Regions from separate parts of the Maricaulis maris genome, predicted to be linked through region 1. Evidence: predicted binding sites of a transcription regulator. Region 1 holds the regulator's gene; each other region holds the start of a gene.
What was found. The regulator LexA, encoded in region 1, represses DNA repair genes until DNA is damaged. The targets are predictions, from matches to a motif close to ATGTTCCNCTTGTGTTCC.

Region 1 (6,446 bases):
CGCTCGGGTCTGGGTCATGTCCTGGCGATTTCGGGCATGCACATGGCGCTGCTGGCCGGCGGTGTGTTCTTTGCTGTCCGGCTGGCGCTGTCAGCGGCGACCGTATGGGCCCGACGTCAGGATCCAGCCGTGCCGGCGGCCTGGATCGCGCTGGTCTTTGCACTCGGCTATCTGGTGATCTCCGGTGGCGCGATCCCGACCCAACGCGCCTTCATCATGACCGTGACCGTGCTGGGAGCGGTCATCCTGAGACGGCGGGCGCTGTCGCTGCACACGCTGGCTCTGGGCGTTGTCGCCGTTCTCGCCTTGCAGCCCCAGGCGGTCATCATGCCGGGCTTCCAGATGTCCTTCTCGGCTGCCGCCGCGCTGATCGCCGCGGCCCGGGTCTGGCAGGACCGGCGCGACACATCGGGCGCGCGCGGCCTGGTCGGACAAGTCCGACTGTTCCTCGGCGGGCTGGGGACGACCAGCCTGGTCGCCGGAACCGCGACGGCGGGCTTTGCCGCCTTTCACTTCCACCGCATTGCCAGCTTCGGACTGGCGGGCAATCTGCTGGTCATGCCGATTTTCTCGCTGATCGTGATGCCCGCCGGTGTGCTGGGCTTTGTGCTCATTCCGCTCGGTCTGGACGGACTGCCCTTCGCAATCATGGAGGCGGGGCTGAGCGGGATGCTGCAGCTGGCGGCCATGGTGGCCGACTGGCCGGGCGCGCAACGCCTGGTCGCCGCCGCCTCAGGACCGGTGCTGGCGCTCTTCTCGACCGGCTTTGTCCTGCTCTTGCTGCTGCGCGGACCGTCGCGGATGACGGGGGCGCTTGTCATGGGGCTGGCGCTGGTCATCTGGAGCCTGGCGCCGCAACCCAATCTTTTCATCTCCGAGACCGGATTGATCCTGGCTCGCGAGACATCCGCCATTCAGGACTCCGAGACCGGCGGGGCCATGGAAGCGGGTTCGGGCTGGGTTGTCAGCGATCGCCGCCGCTCGCGCTTTGCGGCACGGGTCTTTCTGGAGGCGCGCGGTGAGGGCGGACCTGCGCCGACACGCTGGTCTGCGAATTGCGACGCCATGGGCTGCAGCACGCCGCTGGTCGGGCTGAGGTTGACCCGGCTGACCAGGCTCGATGACTGGCAAACGGACTGCCAGCGGTCCGACCTGATCGTCAGCGATGTCGACATCCCCGGCTGGATCGAGGCGCGCTGCGAGGCCGTGGTCTTCGATCCGGATCGTCTCGATCGGACCGGAAGCCAGCTGATCCGGATATCGAAGGGACACATCCGCTCGATCCGCAGTGCACGCCCCGAAGGGCAGGAGCGACCCTGGCGCCCGCTCTGACAGGCGTGAGGGCAATTCAGGTGCCGCCAGCCGCCGCGCCGATGTGCGACCTGGGCCAGGCTCCGTCCTCGGCAGCCAGACCTGCGGTGCACAGGCCATGGCGTCCAAGGTCCGGCTCAATCGAGGACAACACGCATCAGACGACCTGCAAACCATCATACCGACCGCAGAGCATCACACGACCTGCAGGCCATCAGACGAACGACAGGGCCATGAGACGACCCGCAGGACATGGGACGAATGCCCGGGACGATCACACGAGCTGCAGACCCTCGCGCTGGATCACAGGATCCAGCGCCGCATCGAAAGGCCGACGCACGGTATCAAAAACCTGGATCAAAACCTGGATCAAAACCTGGCACGACATCGCGACGCCGGGGCGCGGTGACAGCGACACCCTTGCAGCGAATTGAATGGCTCGGCGGACCCGCGTGCCAGACAGAACTGCCACACGCCACGTCACGCTCGGTCAGCTCGATTGGCTCACACCCGGCCGGCGCCAGAGGCAAATCAATCGCCCGTCGATCGGCTAGTGATACTTGCGGATCAGTCCGACCAGACGGCCCTGAACCTTGACGCGATCCGGTCCGAAGATGCGGGTTTCGTAGTCCGGATTGGCGGCTTCGAGGGCAATCGAGCCGCCCTTCTTGCGCAGCCGCTTCAGCGTGGCTTCCTCGTCATCGACGAGGGCGACGACAATGGTGCCGTTTTCGGCCGACTGGCAGCGCTGGATGAGGACCGTGTCGCCATCCATGATGCCGGCTTCGATCATCGAATCACCCTTGACCTCAAGCGCGAAATGCTCGCCCGCACCGACCATGCCGGCCGGGAAGGCGAAGCGGTCGGTCTCGTGCTGGATGGCGGCGATGGGGACGCCGGCAGCGATCCGGCCGAGCATCGGCACATCAATGGTGCCATCGCTGTCGGTCGGTTCCGGCTTGGCGAAATTGCCGCGCACGACATTCGGGCCGAGATTGCCCTTGGGGACGGATGGCGCTTCGGCGACCGCCGCTGACTCCGGCAGTTTGAGAACTTCCAGCGCGCGGGCCCGGTGGGCGAGGCGGCGGATGAAGCCGCGCTCCTCCAGGGCGGTGATGAGACGGTGAACGCCCGACTTGGAGGCCAGCTGCAGGGCGGCCTTCATCTCGTCAAACGAGGGCGAAACCCCGGTTTCCTTGATGCGACCATGGATGAAGAGCAAAAGCTCGTTCTGTTTGCGCGTCAGCAAGGTGACCCCCTTGTTCGCATTCCCGGATTCAGGCTGACACCCGCGGGAACAAATCAGGAATAGGAGGTCATGTTCTATAAGTGTTCCGAAGAGGCGTCAAGCGCTTCCGGCGCGACCGAGGAGCGCCCGCGTGGCCGCTGTCACGTCGCTCTGCCGCATCAGGCTTTCGCCGACCAGCAGGGCCCGTGCGCCCGCCGCCTTGAGACGCACGGCGTCGGCATGGCTGGCAATCCCGCTCTCGGCGACCAGCAGCCGGTCGGAAGCCACCATCGGGGCCAGGGTATCGAATGTGTCCAGCGAGGTCTGGAAGGTCCGCAGATTGCGGTTGTTGACGCCGAGAAGCGGGGCGTCGAGGGCCAGCGCGCGCTCCATTTCCGGTGCGTCATGGACCTCGACCAGAACATCGAGTGACCATTTGGCGGCTTCGTCGATCAGGGCGCGGGCGGTGTCGTCATCGATCGCCGCCATGATCACCAGGATGGCGTCGGCGCCCAGCATCCGGGCCTCCGCGACCTGGTAGCGGTCATACATGAAGTCCTTGCGCAGGGCGGGCAGGGAGACCGCGGCCCGTGCCGCCGTCAGGAAGGCGTCAGCGCCCTGGAAGCTCGGCCCGTCGGTGAGCACGGACAGGCAGGTCGCGCCGCCGGCCTCATAGGCGCGGGCCAGGGCAGGCGGGTCGAAATCGGCGCGGATGAGGCCCTTTGACGGGCTCGCCTTCTTGATCTCGGCGATCAGGCCGAGGCCCTCGGGTGCACTGGCGAGGGCGGCCTGGAAGCCGCGAACCGGCGCCGCATCGCGCGCCGCCGCTGCGATCTCGTCATAGGGGCGGGCGGTCTTGCAGGCGTCGATATGATCGCGCTTGTAGGCGCCGATGCGGGCCAGCGTATCCGGTGTTGCGGCCATGGCTCAGGCCTCCCCGTTGGAAATGGCGACCATGCGGTCGAGTGCGGCACTGGCGCGGCCATCATCAATGGCGGCAGCCGCCAGGACAGCCCCCGCCGCAATGGTCTCGGCCAGACCGGCGAGCATCAGGGCGCCGCCGGCATTGAGCACCGCGATGTCACGGAAGGCGCCGGTCTCGCCATCGAGCAGGGCCCGGATCGCCGCCGCATTTTCCTGCGGCGTACCGCCCTGCAGGGCCTCATCGGAAACGACAGGCAGGCCGGCCTCTTCGGGATGGAAACTGTATTCGCGGATCTCGCCATCGCGCAGCTCGGCGATGTCGGACCCGGTTGTGGTGGTCAGCTCGTCCATGCCGTCCTGACCGCATATCACCAGCGCGCGCTCGCAGCCGAGATCGCGCAGCGCAGTCGCCATCGGGACCAGCCAGCGCCTGTCATAGACGCCGAGCAATTGCCGTTTCACCCCAGCCGGATTGGACAGCGGCCCGAGCAGGTTGAACACGGTGCGGACCTTGAGCGCCTGGCGCGCCGAACCGACATGGCGAACGGCTGCGTGATGGGCGGGGGCGTAGAGAAAGCCGACCCGGGCCTCGTTCAGCGAGCGCTCGACCAGGGCCGGTGCACAGTCGAGCTTGACCCCGAGCTGGCCCAGCACGTCCGACGAGCCGGATTCGGACGATGCCGCCCGATTGCCGTGCTTGGCGACAATGGCGCCGGCGCCGGCGGCAATGATGGCGGCGGTGGTTGAGATATTCCACGCGCCCTTGCCGTCGCCGCCGGTGCCGCACGTATCGATCGCACCCTCGGGCGCGTTGATCCGGGTCATGCGGCTGCGCAGGGCCCGGGCGCCGGATGCGATATCGCTCGGGCGCTCGCCAAGCGCCGCGAGACCGATCAGGAATCCGCCGATGGCGGCGTCCGCGACATCGCCGGACATCAGCTCGTCAAAAGCGCCGGCGATGGCCGTATCAGCCGGAAATTCGCCGCGCGCAAAGGCGGTCAGGCAGAGGGAAATGTTTTGCATTGTCAGTCGTTTCGCTGAGTAAGATCAAGCACGACACCAGGTCATGCGCCGGTCAGGGGCAGGATGTTTTGCGCCATCGATGGACCGACCCGCCGAAGGTTGGCGGCCAAGGGTATCGAACGCGCGCCGGATCCGGCACAGCCCTCGCGCCGGCACCTTGGGCCGGGCAAAGCGGGTCTGTGGCGGAGCAAGACGGCATACCTGTCACCGGGTTGAACAAAGCGAACCCGCACGATTTAGCGCGTGCCTGCCGCCGGTTCAACGCTCGCTCGCGGTGTTTGCGGTCAGGCGCCGCTGCCTGGGCCGGATCAGGCTGCGGCGGCGCGGGGCAGGCCGGTCAGATCGAGGAAATTGCGGAGCAGGTCGTGGCCGTGTTCCGAGGCAATCGACTCGGGGTGAAACTGCACCCCGTGAACCGGGCGCTGGCGATGGCACAGGCCCATGATCTCGCCATCGGCGGTGTGCGCTGTCACCCGCAGCACATCCGGCACGCTTTCGGGACGGACCGCGAGCGAGTGATAGCGGGTCGCCGTGAAGGGGCTGGGCAGGCCGGCGAAGAGACCGGTCCCGTCATGCTCTACCGGGCTGGTCTTGCCATGCATGATGGCCTTGGCCGAGATCACCTCTCCCCCGAACACCTGGCCGATCGACTGGTGACCGAGGCAAACCCCGAGGATCGGCATGTCATCCGGTGCGGTGGCGATCAGGTCGAGGCAGATACCGGCCCGGTCCGGATCGCACGGGCCCGGCGACAGCACGATGCCACTCGGCTTCAGGGCGAGGGCGTCGGCGGCGCTCATCGCATCATTGCGGATCACCCGGGTCGTGGCCCCCAATTCCTGGAAGTAGTGGACCAGGTTGAAGGTGAAACTGTCGTAGTTGTCGATGATCAGCAGCATGGCGCTCTCCCTTGCTCAAACCTAGTCAGTGGGGGCGGTTTCGCCAATCCCGCCAGCGCATTAACGCCTGATTAACCGCCTTCGCGCGCACTGGTGCCATGACCCGACGCAGCGCAGCTCCCCTGAAGGCGCGACATTCCGCGATCCCGGCCTTTGCCGGTGCGTTGGCGGCTGCGGCCTATCTCCTTGGTGCGATTGTGTTTTCAGTGGCAAGCAAGGGCGGTTTTCCAGCGCCGGCGATGGCATCGGCAGACAGTTCCGGGCAGCATCAGGGCGTTCGAGTCACCCGCGCCCGCAATCTTGATTCGCTGGATCCGGTCCCGGTGAGCGCCGTCGCCGATGCCCTTGCAGCGCCGATTGATGTCGCCGCATCAAATATGAGCCCGGTTGTCATCGCTCCGGCGGACCGTCCGGCCCCGGCGCCCCGGCGGCCCCGGATCGCAATCGTGATCGATGATGTCGGGCTCGACATCGCTGCCGCCGAGCGTGTCCTTGCCCTGCCTGTTGCGCTGACCGTGGCCATTCTGCCCTATGCCGACGCCTCGGCCGAGCTGGCCGCCCTGGCGCGGATGAGCGGGCACGACGTGATGCTTCACATGCCGATGGAACCGGTCGGTCTGGCTGATCCGGGACCGAATGCCCTGCGGATCGGTCTCAGCGATGCCGACCTCCAGGCCCGGATGCGCTGGGCCATGGCCCGTGTGCCGGGGGCGATCGGTCTGAACAATCACATGGGCAGCCGGTTCACGACCGATCCACGCGCCCTGCGGGTGGCGCTGTCGGCGATCAGTCATGACAATCCGCTTTTCCTTGATAGTCTGACCACGGCGGAGAGCCGCGGTCGGGCCGTGGCGGCGGGCCTGGGCCTGCGCGCGCTGGAGCGGGACATCTTTCTCGATCATGATCTCGACGCGGGCTCGATCGAGGCGCGGCTGGCCGAAGCGGTAGATCTCGCCGGGCAGGACGGGTACGCGGTCGTGATCGGTCACCCACATGCGCTGACGCTGGAAACGCTCGAGACCTGGCTGGCCAGCCCGGCGGCACAGGGTATCGATTTCGTC
Region 2 (6,446 bases), 150 kb from region 1:
TCGACGATGAAGAAGGGCGTGCCGGTCACGTTCAGCGCCCGGCCGAGCGAGCGGACCTGGTTGATGTGGGCCATTATTTCCGGATCTTCCATATCGGCGCGCATGCGCGCGACATCGACGCCGGAGACGGTCGCCAGCTGGTCGATGCGGGCAGAGGGCAGCGGACCCGATGAGCGGATCATGGCGAGGTGGAAGGCGGCATAGATGTCTTCGCCCTGGCGCAGCGCGGCGAGCGCGGCAACGGCGGCTTCCGTCGAATCATCGCCGAGGATCGGATACTCCTTGTAGAGGATCTGGACGCGGTCGCCGTATTCCTCCTGAACGCCTTCGACCCAGGCCGCTGCCACCCGGCAGTAGGAGCACTTGTAGTCCATGAACTCGACGATCACGACGTCCGGATTGTCCGGACCGATGCGCGGATCGCGCGGGTCGTTGAAGATGGCATCACTATTGGCCGCCAGGGCGTCGTAGACCGACTGCATCTCGCGGGCCCGGGCCCGGCGCTGCAGCTCGATCAGGGCCTCCTCGATGATCTCGGGATTCTCGAGAATATAATCGCGCACGATCTGACGGACTTCGTCCTGGTCCGCTTGCGAAAGCTGAGCCGAAGCAGCCGGCTGCTGGCAGCCGAGAAGCACGACAGAAGCCGCGAGAATGGCGAAAAAGCGATGCATCAGGGTGACCCCTCCCATGTTTGAGGACCTGTCTAGCCCAGCCCCGAAAGGGTTGCGAGACCGACGGCTGTAAAATCCGCGTGTTCGGGGTCGATCCGTGACACCGGAATGGTGGCTTGTGATATCGGGGCTGTCTGTTTATCCAGCGCCGATGTCACCAATCGCGCTCTTCCTGACCAGCCTGTCGCTATCGACGGACGCCTTTGCGGCGGCCCTGGCCCGCGGCAGCGCCGAGCGTCAGCCGCATCTTGCGACGGCCCTCCGGGTCGGCGCGGTGTTCGGCCTTGCCGAGGGCCTGATGTGCCTGGCCGGCTGGACGCTGGCCCTGGTCATGGCCAGCCTCATCATCGCCGTTGATCACTGGATCGCCCTTGTGCTGCTGGGCTTTATCGGCGGCCGCATGGTGTTGAATGGCTGGCGCGAGGATGGCGAGGAGGAGACGGACGGTGAGGGCGCCCGCCGCTCCGTACTGTCGACGGTCATCACGGCGATCGGAACCAGTATCGACTCGGCGGCCGTCGGTGTCGCAATCGCGCTGGCAGGAGGACCGGCCTGGTCCGCCCTGCTGATCGGCGTGACCTCCTTCGTCCTGTCAGCGCTCGGCTATCTGATCGGCCCGCGACTTGGTGCCCGCTTCGGCGGCTATGCCGAGATTGCCGGGGGGCTTGTTCTGATCGCGCTGGGCGTGTCGATCTTTGTCAGCCACACAATGGCCGGCTGAGGTCGCCGCCTCAGGCGATCTCGAAGACGCCGTCGACCTCGACTGCCGCCCCGAGCGGCAGCACCGGGCAGGACACGGCCGAGCGGGCATGACGTCCGGCGTCGCCGAACACCTCGACCATCAGGTCGGAACAGCCATTGATCACCTTGGGAATGTCGGTGAAGCCCGGCACCGCGGCCACGAAGCCGCCGAGCTTGACCACGCGTTTGAGCCGCGACAGGTCACCGCCGCAGGCGACTCGCAGCTGGGCGATCAGGTTGATGGCACACAGGCGTGCAGCGGCCTGTCCGGCCTCGATATCCATATCCCGGCCGAGCGTTCCCGAGACCAGCCCGTCCGCTCCGATCGAGACCTGGCCGGAGATGAAGACCTGGTTGCCGCTCTGCACGAAGGGCACGTAATTGGCGACCGGGGCAACCGGTTCCGGCAGGGTGATTCCAAGCTCGGCGAGGCGGGTGTCGATGGCGGACATGTCAGGCTCCAGTCTGTGATGCTGGCGCGGAGATTAGCGGCGTATCGGCCGCATGCAATCTGCGCGCTTGACTTGACGTGCGCGTCATCCGGCATGGTGCGTTGATGATGACGATGATCCATGAAGACGAGATCCGATTCGAGGCCCGCGACGGTTGTGTCCTGTGTGGCCGGATCATTGCGCCGGACAACCCGCGCGCAGCGGTGCTGATCTCGTCGGGAACCGGCTTTCCCATGGGACTCTATCGCCGGCTCGCCCTGACGGGGGCCGAGGCGGGCCATGCCTGCCTGATCTATGATTATCGCGGGATCGGCGGGTCGGCTCCCAGGGCCATGCGCGGGTTCAAGGCGGATATCGTGGACTGGGGGCGTCTCGATCACGCCGCCGCGCTCGACCGCGCGGCTGCGCTGGCGCCGGGCAAGCCACTCTATGCCGTCGGCCATTCGGTTGGCGGACATCTTCCCGGCTTTGCCGACAATGCTGGAGCGGTCGCGGCTCATGCCTTCATCACGGTCGGGACCGGCTACTGGCGCGCCCATGAAGTGAGCTACCAGCCGTCGGCGCTCCTGTTCTGGCTCCTGTACGGACCCGCTTGCCTCGCCCTGAAAGGTTATATCCCGGCGGGTGGTCTCTGGGGTGGTACGGCGCTTCCCCGAGACATCTTCCTGCAATGGCGCCAATGGGCCTCGAAACCGGACTATCTCGGGCATTACCTCGATCAGCTCGAGCCCCATCATTTCGACGCGATCACCGCACCGATCCGGTCCTGGAGCTTCAGCGATGACCGGCTCTGTACGCGGCGCTCTGCCGAGGACCTGCTCACGCTTTATCCCAATGCCCCGTCCGAACACGTCCGTCTGTCGCCAGCCGAGATCGGTGCCACGCGCGTCGAGCACCACGGGGCTTTCAAGAAACAGGCGGCCGCGTTCTGGCCGCAGGTCTTCAACTGGTTTGATCAGGTTTCGGCTTCGGCTTCGCGCTGAGGCCGCGGCCCTTGACCACCGCATCACTGCCGAATTTCTGGCGGGCCTTGTCCATCGCCCGCTCGGCCGTGGCCCGGCGAATCGCTTGCGGGTCCAACAGGTCGCCAGCATCGCCGACCGCATCCCGCAGGCTGGAGAACCCGATCCCGAGCAGGCGAAAGCGGGTCCCGTCGACCTCCGGCGCCAGCAGCTGCTGGCCGACCCGGAACAGGGAGTCGGCGAGCTGGCTGGGTTCGTTCAGGGTGCGGCGCCGGGTGCGGGCGCGAAAGTCCGAGGTCTTGAGCTTCAGCGTCACGACCTGGCCGGACACGCCCTTGGCTTTCATCTGGTCAGCGACCCGGACACTCAGGCGCCAGAGGTGTTTTTCCAGTGTTTCGCGGTCGTCATGGTCGGCATTGAAGGTCGTCTCGGCCGACACGCTCTTGCGTTCGCGTTCCGGAGAGACCTTGCGCCGGTCCTCGCCGCGCGACAGGCGCGACAGGTGATAACCCATATCGCCATAGCGATCGGCCATGCGCTTGTCGCCCTGCCGGCGGATATCAGAAAGGGTGCGGATGCCATCGCGCTCCAGCCTGGCGGCAAAGGCCGGACCGACGCCATAGATCGAGCGTACGGGGCGCGGGGCCAGGAAATCGAGCGCTTCGGCTTCGCCGATCACCGCAAACCCGTTCGGCTTGTCGAGGTCCGAGGCGGTCTTGGCGAGAAATTTGTTGAAGGACAGGCCGACCGAGACGGTGATCCCGACCGTGTCCTCGATGCGCCGCTGCAGGCGCAGCAGGGTCAGCGCAGGCGGGGCGCCATGAAGGCGGGCGGTACCGGTCAGGTCGAGAAAGGCTTCATCGATCGACAGCGGTTCGACCAGGGGCGTGATGTCCTTCATCATGTCGCGGATGCGATAACCCTCGGCGGTATACTTGCCATGGTCGGGGCTGATCACCAGGGCATCGGGACAGGCCTGCAACGCCTTGAACATCGGCATCGCCGAGTGGACCCCGTAGAGCCGGGCGATATAGCAGCAGGTCGAGACCACACCGCGTTGTCGGCCACCAATGATGACCGGCTTGTCCTCAAGCCCGGGATTGTCGCGCTTCTCGACCGCCGCGAAGAAGGCGTCACAATCGATATGGGCGATCGACAGGGTATTGAGTTCGGCATGCCGCAGCAGGCGGTGGCTGCCACAGGCCGGGCAGGCATCGGCCTGTTCGGGCAGTGCTGTCAGACAGGCGCGGCAATACCCCGGTTCGCTCACGCCTGGTCCTGATCCTCGGTCTCGTCGGCCGGCCACAGCCAGGCCGCGCCCCTCACACCGGAGGCATCGCCATGTTGATGTCGCACGATGCGGGTGCGGCAGACATCCGAGAAGAGATAAGCCGGCAGAGCCGTCATGATCCGCTCTGGCAGGCCATCGGCGTTGGACACGCCACCGCCCAGTACAATGATGTCCGGATCGAGGATGTTGATGACACTCGCCAGGCCGCGGGCGAGCTGGTCGCTGTGACGGGCGACGCTGTCCAGCGCCGCCTTGTCCCCCGCCGCTGCCGCCGCGAAGATGGCTTCTCCGCTCAGCGCACCGCCATGGCTCCGGGCGTGACAGGCCGCCAGCCCCGGGCCAGACAGCCAGGTTTCGAGGCAGCCGCGCTTGCCGCACCAGCAGGCCGGCGGGTCGAGTTCGTTCGCCTGTGGCCAGGGCAGGGGGTTGTGCCCCCATTCACCGGCAATGCCCTGACAGCCCTCGACAAGCCGGCCGCCGACCACCAGCCCGCCGCCGACGCCGGTGCCGAGAATGACACCGAATACGACATTACCGTCCCGGCCTGCGCCGTCACGGGCTTCTGAAAGAGCAAAACAATTGGCGTCATTGGCGCTGCGGACCGGACGCTCGAGGCGGGCCGACAAATCATCGCGGAGGGGACGATCATTGAGCCAGACCGAATTGGCGTTGCGCATCAGGCCGGTCACCGGGCTGATCGAACCGGGGTGTGCGAGCCCGACGCGGGAGGCACCGTGGGCAGCTTCAAGGTCCTCGACCAGACGCGCGATCGCGTTGATCGTACCCTCAAGGCTCCGCGGCGTCGGTACGCGCTGACGGGCGCGCTCCGCGCCATCGGGCGCATAGAGCCTGGCTTCGATCTTGGTGCCACCGAGGTCGATGCCAATTCGATTCATCCTGTTGTCCCTTGCCGTTCGGGCTATACTTTTTTTGGCCCTTTTTGTTCTTATCTTGTTCCATGAGGCTCGAAAAGTGGCCTCTGACTCATGGTTGGTTAAGGAAAGTCGGGTTTAGTGTCAGCGGGGTTCAACAAGCACGATAAAATACGTGCAAACAACGGGAAGCGCGTCACCGACATGCTGCAGGTCATGCCCAAAAAGGTCCTGATTGTCGAAGATAACGAGCTGAACATGAAGCTGTTCAATGATCTGCTCGAGGCTCATGGCTATGAGACCTTGCAGACCAAGGACGGTTTCAAGGCGCTCGAGATGGCCCGCGAACACACGCCGGACCTGATCCTCATGGATATCCAGCTTCCCGAGGTGTCCGGGCTTGAGGTCACCAAGTGGCTCAAGGATGATGACAGCCTGTCCGCCATCCCGGTCGTGGCCGTCACGGCCTTCGCCATGAAAGGCGACGAGGAACGCATTCGCGAAGGCGGTTGCGAAGCCTATCTGTCCAAGCCGATCACGGTCGCGACCTTCATCGAGACGGTTCGTCAGTTTCTCGACTAGGGGACGGCTCCGATGAGTGCGCGTATTCTCGTCGTTGATGACCAGGCCGCCAATGTCCGGCTGCTTGAGGCACGTCTTCAGGCCGAGTATTTCGATGTCTGCACCGCGACCAATGGCCAGGAGGCCATTACGGTGGCCAAGGCGGAACAGCCCGATCTCATCCTGCTTGACGTGATGATGCCGCTCATGGACGGCTATGAGACCTGTTCGCGGCTCAAGGATGATCCGGCGACGCGGCATATTCCGGTGGTGATGGTGACCGCGCTCGATCAGCGCGAGGACCGCATTCGCGGGCTCGAGGCCGGTGCCGATGATTTCCTGACCAAGCCGATCGACGACGTCACGATGTTCGCCCGGGTGCGCAGCCTGCTGCGCCTGAAGGCGGTGCTCGACGAGTTGCGCTATCGCGAATCCAGCTCGGCCATGTCGGGCTTGTCCGGCGATATCCAGGATGATGTCGACAGCGCGTCGCGCGTGGTCATTGTCAGCGCTGATCCGCGCGCGACGGCCCGTTATGCGGGCGCCATGCCGGCCCGGGTCACGGTTCGCGAAGTGCATGAACCGGGCGAGGCGATTGCTGCCGCCCGTGACAGGGCCGACCTGCTGATTGTTGATCTGACCTCGGCGGAATATGACGGGCTGCGCCTGTGCGCCCGTGTTCGCTCGGATGCCGCGACCCGGCAATTGCCGATCCTCGCCATTGTCCGCCCCGATGACGTGCAGCACGCGGTCCGCGCGCTGGATCTGGGCGTGAACGACATCATTCACCGTCCTGTTGATGCCGGCGAGCTGGCCGCGCGGTCGAGGACCCAGCTGCGCCGCAAGCGCTATGCCGACCGGCTGCGCTCGCATCTCGACGAGGGAATGGAGCT
Region 3 (6,446 bases), 1.6 Mb from region 1:
GGGTCAGCTGCGAGACAAGGGTGGCCGCGCGAACCGGTTTGACAAACCAGTTCTCCGTAACACTGGCGACAAGGTCCGAGCGCTGTGCTTTTTCTGCCGGGGTCACCATTTGCCAGATCCGCGCTGCCGGCGCGGTGAGGGCCCAATCGGCATCACACAGAAGCTCGGCGCCCGTCGAGGCCGACAAATCGCGGGGGCCCTCAAGGACTGTAACGCTGGCACCCAAAGCCTCGAGCTGATCGCGCAGGCTTTCCCGAAGAACAGGATTATCGGAGGCAAGCGCGACTTCTCGGTCTGCCAGCGGCGTATCCTGACGCAGGACAAGCACCGGCAAATCGAAGATCAGCCAGAACCGGGCCCCGTGTCCAAGGCGGCTTTCCACTCCCATCGCGCTATTCATCGCCTCGGCGAGCCGCCGGACCATGGCCAGACCCAGGCCGGCGCCGCTTTCGGCGCCCTCACGTTCCGCTGCGCCGCGCTCGAAATGCTCAAACAGGCTTTCCTGGTCGGCCTCGGAGATACCGGGTCCGGTATCACTGACAGACAGGGCCAGCCGGTCGCGACCTTCACTGTCCGGCGCGTTGGCGATATCGATCCGGACCCCCCCGTTCGCCGTGAATTTTACGGCATTGCCGATGAGGTTGTAGAGAATCTGCTTCAGGCGCGCGGCATCGCCGCTGATCTGCTGCGGTGCGCCGAGGGCATGAACGACACCGATTTCCAGCCCCTTCTCCTGGGCGCGCGGGGCGGCAAGTTCGACTGTTTCGCGGACCAGATCTGCGATGTCGACGCGCTCCGGTCTCAGCTCGAGCCGCCCGGCCTCGAGACGCGAGAGGTCGAGAATGTCATCCACCATGGCGAGGGCATGGTCTGCCGATGCTGCGATCGACCGCACATAATCGGCCTGGTCGGGTTTCAGCGGCGTCGCTTCCAGCAAGCGGGAGACCCCAAGGGCTCCCGCCAGGGGTGTTCGAAGTTCATGGGTGACGGCAGCAAAGAAGAGTGACTTGGCGCGCTGCGAGGCTTCAAGGTCTTCATGGGCGGCGCGGCGGCTGGTGACATCGCGACCCACGGATATGACGCCGGCACCGTCCGGCAGGAGACGTTCGTCCCACTCGATCCAGATCGCGCCGGCCCGCGTGCGCATCAGCATTTCATAACGGCGCGAGTCCTGCGCGCTGACCGGCGGAGCGACCGAAAACCAGCGCCCGACCCAGTCGCCGCGGTGTCCGCCAAAGGCGACCAGGAAAGCGGCGTTGACATACATGACCCGCCCGCCGGCACCGCGAACCAGGATCAACTCTCCCGCGGCATCAAGCGCGGTGAGGAGCAGGGTGTCGAGGCCGGAGGAGAACGGGTTGGGCGGGGGCGGGACATCTGACGCTTCGTCAGGCGATGGCCCGTCGGGCAGGCGCGTTGCGGAAGCCGGAGCCTTGCTTTGCGCCCCCGCAACAGGCGCGCTGGAAGCCGGGCGCGAGTGATCGGAAGCGCACACCGGTGCGTCGCGCACGAACACGAGGTCCGGCACCTTGCCCGCAGTGCGGCGATCTCCCGGCTCTTCAGCCATGGCTCATCCTTCAGATCGATCCAGTTTTGAACTAACAGATTTGGGTTAATGAAGCGTCGTTGGGCCGCCCGCCTCTTTGCCCACGGCTCGGTCCGCGGCTCTGGCCGCGGCTCCGGCCGCGTCGGCTTAAGCGCCTGCGTTTGCGATGGAGTCGGCGTCTGCATTGGAGCGGTGTCCGGGACAACGCTCGAGCCGGACGCCGGACCCCGCGCCGATCCAGCGAGGAGGGCCTCGTCTGAGCGGCGCCTGCGCAAGCCGGATTTCAGCGAACTGCTTTTCGCGACACCGGATCGATCGGCGTGGCGGCCCGAAGGCCCCGACGACAAGACAAGGCTTCGGCGATATGGATGCGGCGGACCGCGTCCTGTCCATCAAGGTCGGCAATGGTGCGGGCCACACGCAAGATGCGGTGATAAGACCGGGCCGTCAGCGATTGCTGCAACGCCGCCTCCTGGAGCAGGGCTTCCCCGGCGCGGTCCGGCGCGGCCACATGGTCGAGATGATCCGTCGGCAAATGGGCATTCAGACTACCGCGCTCGATCTGGGCATCCCGGGCCTTGGCCACGCGCCCGGCCGCCTCCGCTGTGCCCTCGACCGGCGCCGGCAAGGCGAGGTCGGCCGGCGTGACCGGTGGTACCTGGATTTGCAGATCGATCCGATCCAGCATCGGCCCCGATATCCGGGCCTGATAATCCGTCGCGCAGCGCGCGCCACGGCGGCATGTCGCGCCTTCGCCATTCCCGCCACCACAGCGACAGGGATTCATCGCGGCCACCAGCTGGAACCGAGCCGGGTAAGCGATGTGGGCATTGGCCCGCGCGACGGTTATCGAGCCGGTTTCCAGCGGTTGACGCAGACTGTCGAGCACCTGCGGATGGAATTCAGGCAGTTCGTCCAGAAAAAGAACGCCGTGATGGGCCAGAGACGCCTCGCCCGGTCGGGCCCGACTACCGCCGCCGACCATGGCCGCCATTGAGGCCGAGTGATGAGGCGCACGAAAGGGCCGGTTGCGGGTCAGGCGACCGCGTTCGAGCAGCCCGGCGACCGAGTGAATCATCGAGACATCGAGGAGTTCCGGCGCCGTCAGCGGCGGCAGCAGGCCGGGCAAACGCTCGGCCAGCATCGACTTGCCGGAACCTGGCGGACCCACCATAAGCAGGTTGTGATGTCCGGCGGCCGCGATTTCCAGCGCCCGCTTGGCACTTTCCTGCCCCTTGACCTGGCGCAGGTCGGTATCGGGTCCGGCCTCGACCAGCTCGCCGGGCGCAGGGCGGTCCAGCACCTGACTCCCTTTGAAATGATTGATCAACTGGATCAACGTGGCCGGCGCCAGGATGGCGAGATCACCCCCGGCCCATGCCGCTTCAGGCCCACTGGCTTCCGGACAGATCAGCGCGCGACCTGCGGCATGGGCTGCCACAGCGGCCGGCAGGGCACCCGGTGCGGCCCGGATGCGGGCATCCGCGCCCAATTCCCCGAAGGCCAGATAGTCCTCGGCCACGTCCTTCGGCAAGATATCCAGCTCGGCCAGAACCCCAATTGCGATGGGCAGATCGAAATGGGCCCCTTCCTTGGGTTGGTCGGCGGGGGCGAGGTTCACAATCAGGCGCTTTGACGGCAGGGACAGCCCCAGAGCCGAGAAGGCGGCCCGGACCCGCTCGCGGCTTTCGGCGACAGCCTTGTCGGCCAACCCGACAATGGAAAAAATCGGCTGCGACCCCCCTGCAACCTGAACCTGTACATCCACGAGGCGAGCTTCTGCTCCATGGAAGGCGACCGAAGCTGTTCTCGCTGCCACAATCATTCTCCCGACATACCGGGAAATTAATTCACAGACTTTCGCCTGTATCGCGCCCGGCCGCCAGATGTGACCAACCCTCACCCCAATCCTTAAGACACCGGTAACCTTCCGGCATCATTGGGTTTTCCACAGGCTCGTTCACATCCAGATCAAAACAGGAACAAACCATGTACAAGAAAGGGGTGCACGTCAAGCGTGTCTTTTTATTCGCCGATGCGGCGGGCCACGGCATCCCAGAATGCCGCACAGGCATCGACGCCCGAGAACCGCTTTAACTCCTGGACGCCGGTCGGTGAGGTGACATTGATTTCGGTCAGACGGTCGCCGATCACATCAATCCCGACCAGCACCAGATCGCGCTCGACCAGCACGGGCCGGATCGCGTCACAAATGCGAATATCGCTATCGGTCAGATCGGACGGCTCGGCCACACCGCCCACATGCATGTTGGACCGCGTCTGGCCGGTTTGCGGAACCCGGTTGATCGCACCGACCGGCTCGCCATCAATGATGAGGATCCGCTTGTCGCCGGCCGTGACCGCCGGCAGGAAAGCCTGGGCAATGACCGGCTCCCGGGACTGGGCGAAGAAGGTTTCCAGCAGGGCCGAAAAATTGCCGTCACCGGGCTTGAGACGAAACACGCCGGCGCCGCCATTGCCGTAGAGCGGCTTGATGATGATGTCCTCGTGACGGTCCCGGAATCCGGTCAGCGCCACCAGGTCACGCGTGATCAGCGTGGGCGGAATGATATCCGGGTAGAGCAGCGGCAGGATTTTTTCCGGGCTTGAGCGGACCCAGAAGGGATCGTTAAGCACGAGTGTTTTGCCCTTCAGCATTTCCAGCAGATGGGCCGCAGTCTGATAGGCCATGTCGAACGGTGGGTCCTGACGCATCAGGACAACGTCGATGTCGGTCGCCAGGTCGAGCACGCGCTCCTCGCCGAGCTCGGCGTGTTCGCCCTGGACATGCCGAACCCTGACCGGTCTCGCGCGCGCAAGAATGCGGCCTTCCTGCCAGGCCAGCTGGTCCGGATGATAGACAAACAACTCGGCGCCGCGCGCCTGCGCCTCTTCCATCAGGGCGAAGGTTGTGTCGGCATCAACATTCACCGTCTCGATCGGGTCCATCTGGACCGCAACGCGCCATGTCATCATCGTGTCTCCGGTCCACCCAGCAATTGCGGACCGGAGTTAGGGGACCCGCTGCCGGAATCAACCCCGGGATTGGCCTCGCCCGCACACGCTTCTGCCCGTCGCTCACCGCGAGCCGGGAGATTGGTCGGAACGCCGGAGATACGCACATAGGAGACGACATCCCAGACGCCCTCGACCAGGCTGGCATGCGCGCTGGCGCGTTCGAGTTCACCGCGATTGCGCGCGACGCCGAGCAGATAGACGCGTCCATTGTGCGTTTCGACGTTGAAATTGATGGATCGCACGGCGCGGTCAGAAATCAGGCGACCATTTACCCGGGCCGTGATTTCGGCGTCGCGGGTCCGGTCGCGAAATCCGGGATCGCCTCCGATCTCGATTTCGTTGGCAACATTGCGGACGGCGACGGACGACCAGGCGAGGCATTCCGCCATCAGCCGATCATCCTCCCGCGGAACCCGGCCCGTCAGCAAGGCGATCCCTTCGGTGACCTCGACGTCGACACCATTCATCGCAAAGCCTTCGGAGCGCAGCATCGCCGACTTGATCGAGACGGAGGCATTGGTGTCGTCAAGCTGACGACCGATGGAGCGTTCCTCCTGCACCGAGCCGACCGTATTGCAGGCCGCGGGTATCAGTGCGGCGCAGCTGACCAGCAATGCCGTTGAGAGAGAGGAAAGACGGTCGGCCATGCTCGATACTCCTGTCGAATCGCCCGGGCCCCAGCTTAGGCATTTGCAGCGGTGCTACCATGACAAGTCGCGGCCCATCGGCCAAGCCGGAACGATCATCCGGCAATCAGAGCAGGTCGCGCGCACGGTCGCCGGGGATCCACGCGGCACGACGGTGCTGCGGCCAGCGCCCCGGGACCACCAGAACCAGGTCATAGCGCAAGTGCAGGTCGTGCAGGGCGGGTCGCGAGGCCCGCCAGATCGACGCAGCCCGGGTAATCCGGCCACGTTGACGCGGACCGATGGAGTCGAGCGCCCCCTCGATGGTCGACCTCGCCTTGACCTCGATGAAAACCAGGTACTCCCCGCGCCGCGCGACCAGGTCAATCTCTCCGGCGGCCGTTCGGGCCCGATGGTCGAGCACGCGATAACCCTTCAGGGTTAGCCAGGCGATGGCCAGCCACTCGGCCCAGCGACCGCGGGCCTCGGCCTGCCGCCGCGCCCGGGTCACGGCGCCTTGTCTCCGCCTTTCAGGGAAAGCGCGCGAGCGTAGACATCGCGGCGTGGCCAGCCGGACGCCTCGGCGACGTGGCTGGCGGCTTCCTTGACCCGCATGTCCTCGAGCGCTGCCCGCAGGGCTGCATCGATCCGTCCGACATCCCAGTCGTCAGCGGCGGGCGGCCCGACCACAATCACCACCTCGCCCCGCGGCGGGCCGGCCTCGGCATAGTGCGCAGCCAGTTCCGCCAGGGAGCCGCGGCGAGCCTCCTCGTGCATCTTGGTCAGCTCGCGGCAAACCGCGGCAGAACGGTCCCCGAGTATCTTGTGCAGGCTGGCCATCATCGCCGGCAGGCGAGAGACGCCTTCATAGAAAACGAGACTCCCCGGAATATGGCGGAAGGGCTCGAGCCAGGCCTCTCGCGGGCCGGTTTTCTGCGGCGGAAAGCCGGCAAAGGTGAAGCAGTCGGTTGGCAGGCCGGCGATGGCGAGGGCTGCCAGCACAGCCGAGGCGCCAGGTATGGCGATCACAGGAATATCGGCGGCGATGGCATCGCGGGCCAGCTTGTAACCCGGGTCCGACACCAGCGGGGTCCCGGCATCGGAGACCAGGGCAACCCGGGCGCCTGCGGCGAGGTCGGCCAGAATGCCGGGCCGGACGCGCTCGCCATTGTGATCATGATAGGCCGTCAATTCGACCTTCAGGCCGTAAGCATCCAGAAGGCGGCGGGTGACCCTCGTATCCTCCGCAAGGACGC

Region 2: the regulator LexA is predicted to act here: its motif matches at 5,061-5,078, upstream of AAA969_RS07725 (ROK family protein).
Region 3: the regulator LexA is predicted to act here: its motif matches at 3,515-3,532, upstream of AAA969_RS14730 (YifB family Mg chelatase-like AAA ATPase).

The regions. Positions count from the first base shown of each region.
Region 1 is NZ_AP027270.1:1,514,298-1,520,743, reverse strand. Features, by position in the region: gene AAA969_RS07125 (ComEC/Rec2 family competence protein) at 1-1,332, shown strand, start outside; gene lexA (transcriptional repressor LexA) at 1,862-2,560, opposite strand; gene trpC (indole-3-glycerol phosphate synthase TrpC) at 2,657-3,463, opposite strand; gene trpD (anthranilate phosphoribosyltransferase) at 3,467-4,486, opposite strand; gene AAA969_RS07105 (anthranilate synthase component II) at 4,795-5,385, opposite strand; gene AAA969_RS07100 (divergent polysaccharide deacetylase family protein) at 5,484-6,446, shown strand, end outside.
Region 2 is NZ_AP027270.1:1,661,018-1,667,463, reverse strand. Features, by position in the region: gene AAA969_RS07750 (thioredoxin domain-containing protein) at 1-674, opposite strand, end outside; gene AAA969_RS07745 (manganese efflux pump MntP family protein) at 826-1,395, shown strand; gene AAA969_RS07740 (RidA family protein) at 1,406-1,867, opposite strand; gene AAA969_RS07735 (alpha/beta hydrolase family protein) at 1,972-2,850, shown strand; gene AAA969_RS07730 (DNA polymerase IV) at 2,810-4,099, opposite strand; gene AAA969_RS07725 (ROK family protein) at 4,096-5,016, opposite strand; gene AAA969_RS07720 (response regulator) at 5,209-5,574, shown strand; gene AAA969_RS07715 (PleD family two-component system response regulator) at 5,587-6,446, shown strand, end outside.
Region 3 is NZ_AP027270.1:3,072,228-3,078,673, reverse strand. Features, by position in the region: gene AAA969_RS14735 (ATP-binding protein) at 1-1,567, opposite strand, end outside; gene AAA969_RS14730 (YifB family Mg chelatase-like AAA ATPase) at 1,830-3,365, opposite strand; gene gshB (glutathione synthase) at 3,572-4,519, opposite strand; gene AAA969_RS14720 (BON domain-containing protein) at 4,519-5,211, opposite strand; gene AAA969_RS14715 (YraN family protein) at 5,318-5,701, opposite strand; gene rsmI (16S rRNA (cytidine(1402)-2'-O)-methyltransferase) at 5,698-6,446, opposite strand, start outside.